2 linked regions of the Symmachiella macrocystis genome follow. The protein of the gene in region 1 interacts with the protein of each later gene in a pairwise test. Links are inferred from orthologs where the notes say so. Each region holds a gene or a part of one and is shown on either strand. Other genes may lie near its edges. The genes, in order: nth and aceE.

Evidence for each region.
Region 2: the proteins of nth (region 1) and aceE interact in binary tests that used the Escherichia coli proteins (3 or more experiments, as listed by UniProt). The link is inferred for Symmachiella macrocystis from one-to-one orthologs.

Annotation. Positions count from the first base shown.
Region 1 is NZ_SJPP01000001.1:1,453,809-1,456,919, forward strand. What follows is about bases 264-3,048. They hold nth (endonuclease III), read left to right. Parts: upstream 264-1,211; coding sequence 1,212-1,886; downstream 1,887-3,048. Other genes in these bases: CA54_RS05650 (LON peptidase substrate-binding domain-containing protein), read right to left, coding at 264-666; CA54_RS05655 (DUF309 domain-containing protein), read right to left, coding at 663-1,061; CA54_RS05665 (DUF5658 family protein), read left to right, coding at 2,098-2,505; CA54_RS05670 (mannose-1-phosphate guanylyltransferase), read left to right, coding at 2,703-3,048. Also shown: more of CA54_RS05650, read right to left, coding at 4-263; more of CA54_RS05670, read left to right, coding at 3,049-3,111. UniProt on the Escherichia coli protein: DNA repair enzyme that has both DNA N-glycosylase activity and AP-lyase activity. The DNA N-glycosylase activity releases various damaged pyrimidines from DNA by cleaving the N-glycosidic bond, leaving an AP (apurinic/apyrimidinic) site.
Region 2 is NZ_SJPP01000003.1:992-4,507, reverse strand. Bases 188-3,377 are described here. They hold aceE (pyruvate dehydrogenase (acetyl-transferring), homodimeric type), read right to left. Parts: upstream 3,055-3,377; coding sequence 388-3,054; downstream 188-387. Other genes in these bases: CA54_RS23455 (2-oxo acid dehydrogenase subunit E2), read right to left, coding at 188-281. Outside these bases: more of CA54_RS23455, read right to left, coding at 1-187. UniProt on the Escherichia coli protein: Component of the pyruvate dehydrogenase (PDH) complex, that catalyzes the overall conversion of pyruvate to acetyl-CoA and CO(2).

The sequences.
Region 1 (3,111 bases):
CGATCAATTCACGCTGAATTGTGGATTCGCTGACTGCTCGATCGTGGCTTCCCTTTGTCCGCGGAGCAATTCGCGCAATTGGGCGAGCAACAAATCGCTGCGCAGGTCGACATTCGGTTCTGCCAACATTGATTGTTTGTGGGAAGGTGCAAGGGGTAATTGGTCGGCAAGCTGGTCACACAACTCACCCAAGGTAAGCTGGTCGCCTGCCCACAGTTGGAACAGATCGTTGCGCAGGATGTGCGGAAACAACTCGCGAAATGCAGCCAACAATTCCTCATGGCGACGGTGACGATCGATGACGGGTGTCATGGCGTAGTGATCGGGCCGCGCGGTGATCGTCGCCCGCTGAGACAAGTCGTCCGCCGGATGCCGAGAATTGATCTGTGCGCGACAGACGCCCTGAATGTGAATGCAGTTCGCCGCCGGCGAAAAAAACATGGGAGTGACAATCCGCGCCACACAGACAAAATCGTCAACCGCCGAGCACAGCGAAACGGCCAACAGTCCTTGATCGCGAAGCACATCAGCCACCAGTTGCCGGAGCGGTTCTGTGGTGACGGCAATGATCTGCGACGTCCCGGGGAATAGCACGAAGTGGGGTTGCGCGAAAATCGGTAGTGTGCCGCCCATCTTGTCCACGTCATTATCCGTCGTATGCGTCATAATTCTTCAATCGATGTTGGAATCAGTATCTTCGGAATCAAAGTCCGATCGAGTTGCAAATCCGCCGAGGGATCCGTGGCTGCGCGAAGTTCCTGAAAGCAAAACCACAATTGGGCCGCCAAGGTTTCGACGTCGATGCCTTGATAATGTTTGCCGTATGGTTCGAGGTAGTTCAACGACGACCGGTGCATTTTTCGCGCGCCGCCCAGATTGCCGTTTTCGAAATGAAACAGCGACACAGCGGCATGAATCAGTCCCTGGTAGAACTGTTTCTCCGCACCGACCGTCTCAGTCCAGATTTCCTCGAGGGCATCGTGGCAGGCGAAAAACTCTTCGTCATTGAAAAGCCGTAACCCTTCCAGGTATTTTGGGGGATATTCGTGCGGCCCGTCCATAGCCTCGTGCTCCGATATGCTCAGGGGTGAGGGCTGAGGGGTTGTGCGCCGACCGGTCATTTCCATAATCCAGTCACTTCCAAATATCGAGTCTAAACGCGTTCCCCTGGCATTGTCCATGGCCGTTGTGAGGACAAGCCCGGAGAAATTATGCCCAAGTCCGAATCTACCGGCAGCGATGTTGCCCGGAAGCAACAAGGCCGCAAAATCCTGCGTGCCTTGAAGAAGAAATATCCCGTGGCTGAGTGCAGCCTGAAGCACGACAACTCCTTTCAATTGCTGGTGGCGGTGATTCTCTCAGCCCAGTGCACCGATGCACGGGTGAACATGGTCGTGCCGAAGTTGTTCGACAAGTTCCCCACCCCTGAAGCCCTGGCCGGCGCGTCGCAGAAACAGGTGGAGAAGATCATCCATTCACTGGGCTTCTTTCGCGCCAAAGCCACCAACCTGCGAGGCATGGCCAAGGCGCTTGTAGAAGAACATGACGGCGAAGTTCCTCAGACATTGGAGGAATTGACGGCATTGCCGGGTGTCGGTCGTAAAACGGCCAACGTGGTTTTGGGAAATGCATTTGACATCCCCAGCGGATTTGTCGTCGACACGCACGTCAAACGCATCAGCCGTCTGTTGGGGCTGACCAAAAAAACGAATCCCGATCAGATCGAACGGGACCTGACGCGGTTGTTGCCCAAATCGAGTTGGATCGAAACGCCGCACCGGTTGATTTTTCTGGGACGCGAAATCTGCATCGCCCGCCGTCCACAATGCCCGGAATGCCCCCTGCTCAAGTGCTGCGACCGCACCGGCTTGCCGCCGCTCAATTAAAACTGTGCGAATTCGGATCGGTCAAGACTTGGAAATCACCACCTACCTTTCGCCCATCGCTCCGTCCCACGTTTAACCCGCAACGGCGGAGCACGTCAAAATCATCTGGCGAAATTCAGGCGAATCGGATAGTTTGTAATCTCATGAAGAGCGTCATTGGAATCAACACGCTCTTGTCTGATGAAATGCACCGCCGGGGGGAGAGCGGGTAATGGATGAGACAACAGAAGAACAAGACGACAACACCTTGTCGCCCACGAAACGGTTGTTGGGAAGTCAAATTCCGCTGGAGCGAGAAACGTTACTGTTTGTAGTCGCCAGCGCGCTGGATGTGGTGATGACTTGGATATTGTTGAATAAGTACCACGCCGACGGCTTTGTCGAATCGAATCCGATCGCTAGATTTTTTCTCGATCATTGGGGCCCGCGGGGCTTAGTCTATTTCAAATTTGTGATGGTGGCCTTTGTGGCGGTTCTGTGTCAGATCATCGCGCTCAAACGCGAAGACATCGCCCGCCGCATCCTCTATTTTGCCACCGCCTTGGTCGCATGCGTCGTGATTTATAGCTTTACGTTGCTGGTCCGGTATTCCTCAGCCGTGCCGAATCCCTTTGGATAAGTCGGCGGTTTCCGACTGTAATCGGGAACACAAGGTGAGAGAGCCGCCTTCCAATTTTCGCGAACCAAGAATCACCTGCTCAACGATGCAAACAGCCTGCCCACGAACTCCATGGGCCGCTATACTTGCACCGGTCGCTTGGCCCCAATTGACCTCGCTGATATTTGAATCAATCGCATTTAGAAAGACACGTAGCCGTGCTACATTCAGTCGTGATGGCCGGTGGGAGCGGGACTCGTTTTTGGCCCCAAAGCCGCAAGACGCTGCCGAAACAACTTCTGCCATTGGCAGGTGAGACAACGATGTTGCAACAGACCAGCGCCCGCAACGCCCCGCTCATTTCGCCTGAGCAAACGTGGGTTGTTACCAACGCGGTGCAAGCTGACGCGACCGCGGCGCAATTGCCCGACGTCCCGCGTGGGAACATCCTCGTCGAACCATGCGGGCGGAATACCGCACCCTGCATCGGCTTGGCCGCTATTCACCTGTTGCGGCAAGACCCCGATGCGGTGATGTTGGTCGTGCCGGCCGATCATGTCATTCGCCCCACGGAGACCTTTCAAAAAGCGGTCCAACGCGCGACCGACGTCGTCGCGAATTCTCCCG
Region 2 (3,516 bases), on another replicon or contig:
TCGGCCTGCTTGGTCTCGGTTGCTTCGCCGGAGGGGGCTGCGGCTTCCTCGTCGATCGTCAGGATCACCGAACCCACGGAGACGCTGTCCCCTTCGCTAAAGTGAATTTTTTTCACCACGCCGGCGTGCGGACAGGGTAACTCAAGGACCGCTTTTTCGGTTTCCAATTCCATGACCGACTGTTCGGCTTCGATTCGGTCCCCTTCCTTGACCAGCAACTCGGCAACCTCAGCTTCGGCAATGTTTTCTCCCAATTCGGGGAGACGAAATTCAATCGACATAGTGCTATTTCGTTAAAATTTAGTCGTATGTTGAATCTACGTGTACAGCAGATGTCCGACGGTCCGCTCGCTCCACCATAAAGCATCGACGGTGTACGGACAATTCTTACGCGGAAGCCGGGTTGACTTGTTCCGGGTCGATCCCCAACGCTTTGATTGCTTCGGGCAGACGGGACTTCTCAAAATGGCCGTCGGCCACCAATGCCGAAAGTGTTGCGTACGCGATATATTCGGCATTCATTTCAAAGTGCTTTCTCAATGCTTCCCGTGAAGCACTGCGTCCGAAACCGTCGGTGCCCAAGGTCACGTAGCGACCTGGAATCCACTGCCGGATTTGTTCGGGCACCAAACGGACGTTGTCGCTGGCGGCGATAAAAGGCCCGGAGTGATTGCTGAGTGACGTCTCTAGAAAACTGTGTTGCGGTTTTTCCTCAGGATGCAGGTGATTCCAACGTTCGACCGCTTCTGCATCGCGGGAGAGTTCGCTGTAACTGGTCACGCTCCAGACGTCGCAGTCAATGTCGTACTTTTCGCTGAGAATGGCTTGTGCACGGTGTGATTCACGTAGAATCGGCCCGCTGCCAAAGAGTTGCGGTCGCTGCGAGGACGACTTATCGGCTGGTGTCTTGGAAAGAGGATGCAGCCCTTTCAAGATCCCTTCTTGCGCCCCTTCGGGCATCGCCGGCATGTCGTACACTTCGTTGTAGACCGACAAGTAGTAGAAGATTTCCTCCCCTTCGCCGTACATTCTCTGCAGCCCGTCTTGAACGATCACGGCGACTTCATAAGAGTAGGCGGGGTCATACGCTCGCAAGTTGGGGACGGTCGTCGCAAATAGTTGGCTTTGGCCGTCCTGGTGTTGTAGCCCTTCACCGTTGAGCGTTGTCCGGCCGGAGGTTCCACCCACGAGAAAGCCTTTGGTACGGGAATCCGCCGCGGCCCAGATCAAATCGCCGACGCGTTGGAAGCCGAACATCGAGTAGTAGATGTAAAACGGAACCATGTTCACGCCAAGATTGCTGTAGGCGGTCCCGGCAGCGATGAAGGACGAGATTGCCCCCGCTTCGTTGATGCCCTCTTCCAGAATTTGGCCGTCTTTGGCTTCCTTGTAGTAGAGCACCTGATCGGCATCGACCGGTTCGTAGAGTTGTCCCTTGCTGGAATAAATACCGCATTGACGGAACAACGCTTCCATCCCAAAGGTGCGGGCTTCATCGGGAATGATCGGTACGATCCGCTTGCCGATGTTCTTATCCTTGAGCAAGTCGCTGATAATCCGCCCGAAGGCCATGGTGGTGGCCATTTCGACGCCACCGTGCAGCACTTTCTTGTCGAATTTATCGAGAGGCGGAATCTCCAAGCGGTCGGTGGTCGGCGTCCGCGCGGGGAGAAATCCACCCAATGCTTCCCGTCGTTTCAAGAGATATTCCATCTCCGGACTGTCATCGGCGGGCCGATGTAGAGGGGCTTTGGTGACTTCTTCGTCGCCTATGGGAATGGCGAAGCGTGAGCGGAATTCGCGCAGTTCCTCTTCGTTCAATTTTTTCTGCTGGTGTGTAATGTTGCGGCCTTCTCCCGCTTCACCCAGTCCATAACCTTTGATGGTCTTGGCCAGGATGACCGTCGGAGCGCCAACGTGGTTGACCGCCGCATGGTAGGCAGCAAAGACTTTTTCGGGATCGTGTCCGCCGCGATTGAGTTTTTGTAACTGTTCGTCCGACAGGTGGTCGACCAGATCGTGCAACTCTTTGTTTTCGCCAAAGAAGTGATCGCGGATATAGGCGCCCCCTTCGACCACATATTTCTGGTATTGGCCGTCGACGACTTCACCCATGCGTTTGACTAATAAGCCGTCTTCGTCGTCTTCCAACAGCGGATCCCAATCGCTGCCCCAAATGACTTTGAGGCAATTCCAGCCAGCACCACGAAAGGCGGCTTCTAATTCTTGGATGATTTTTCCATTACCACGGACCGGCCCGTCCAGGCGTTGCAAGTTGCAGTTGATGACAAAGATCAGATTGTCGAGATGCTCGCGGGAGGCCAACGTAATGGCTCCCAGCGTTTCCGGCTCGTCGACTTCACCGTCACCGACGTAACACCACACATGCGATTTCGACGTGTCGGCCAGTCCACGATGTTCCAAATACCGTAAAAACCGCGCGTGATAAATCGCGGAAATCGGTCCCAGTCCCATCGAAACCGTGGGGAATTGCCAAAAATCAGGCATCAGCCAGGGATGCGGATAGGATGATAGTCCCGAGCCACGCGGGATTTCTTGCCGGAATTGAATCAACTGCTCTTCGGTCAACCGACCTTCCAGAAATGCGCGGGCATAGATTCCCGGTGCGGCATGGCCTTGGAAATAGACGAAATCGCCGAATTGATCTTCGTTGCGGGCCTGGAAAAAGTGATTGAAACCGATTTCCAGCAGCGTTGCAGCGGAGGCGTAGGTGGAGATATGCCCGCCAATGCCCGAACTGGCAGCGTTGGCGCGAACGACCATCGCCATCGCGTTCCAGCGAATCAGACTCTTAATCCGACGTTCGATGGCCCGATTGCCGGGGAAACGGGGCTGTTGATCGTGGCGAATTGTGTTGATGTAAGGGGTGTTGGCCGTAAAGGGCATGGCCACACCGGCTTGGTAGGCTCGCTCTTGCAAAACCGACATCATCTGACGTACGCCGTCGGGTCCGTGGCGGTGTAACAGATCGTCGAGCGATTCAAACCACTCGTCTAATTCGCCCGCATCGATCGCCTGAGGTGTTTCGTCCATCACTAGTTGAGTCTCGTAGGAAGTAGGGAAGGTTAGCTTCGCGACTTGAAAATCCATCGCTTCGTCCAATCATCTCTGGCCATTTTAGGGGATGAAATCAATGTTCGTAGTCTCAACGCAGGATTTCCAAGTATTTTTATGGCCATAACGGCGATTTCGCCCGCTACGACATTTTCCCAAACATGGAAAATAATTGAGAATTGGCCATGGGAATTGCTTCCACTGTCAGGTTTGGCACAGCAACAGGTCGCGACTGTACGGGTTATGGGGTATGAAACCGCGTTTTTGGCGAGAACTGAGCGGTTTTTTTAATCGTGAATACACAATGATTCAGAAATCAGTACCCCGGAATTATCGTTTTTGGGAATCCGGCAACACGAAATTTGAATGGGGGAAATTACTCCGGAATGATTTCGGCGTGTTTCGTCCGGGAGAAACAAGAAGAATCCAGAGTTCACGGGC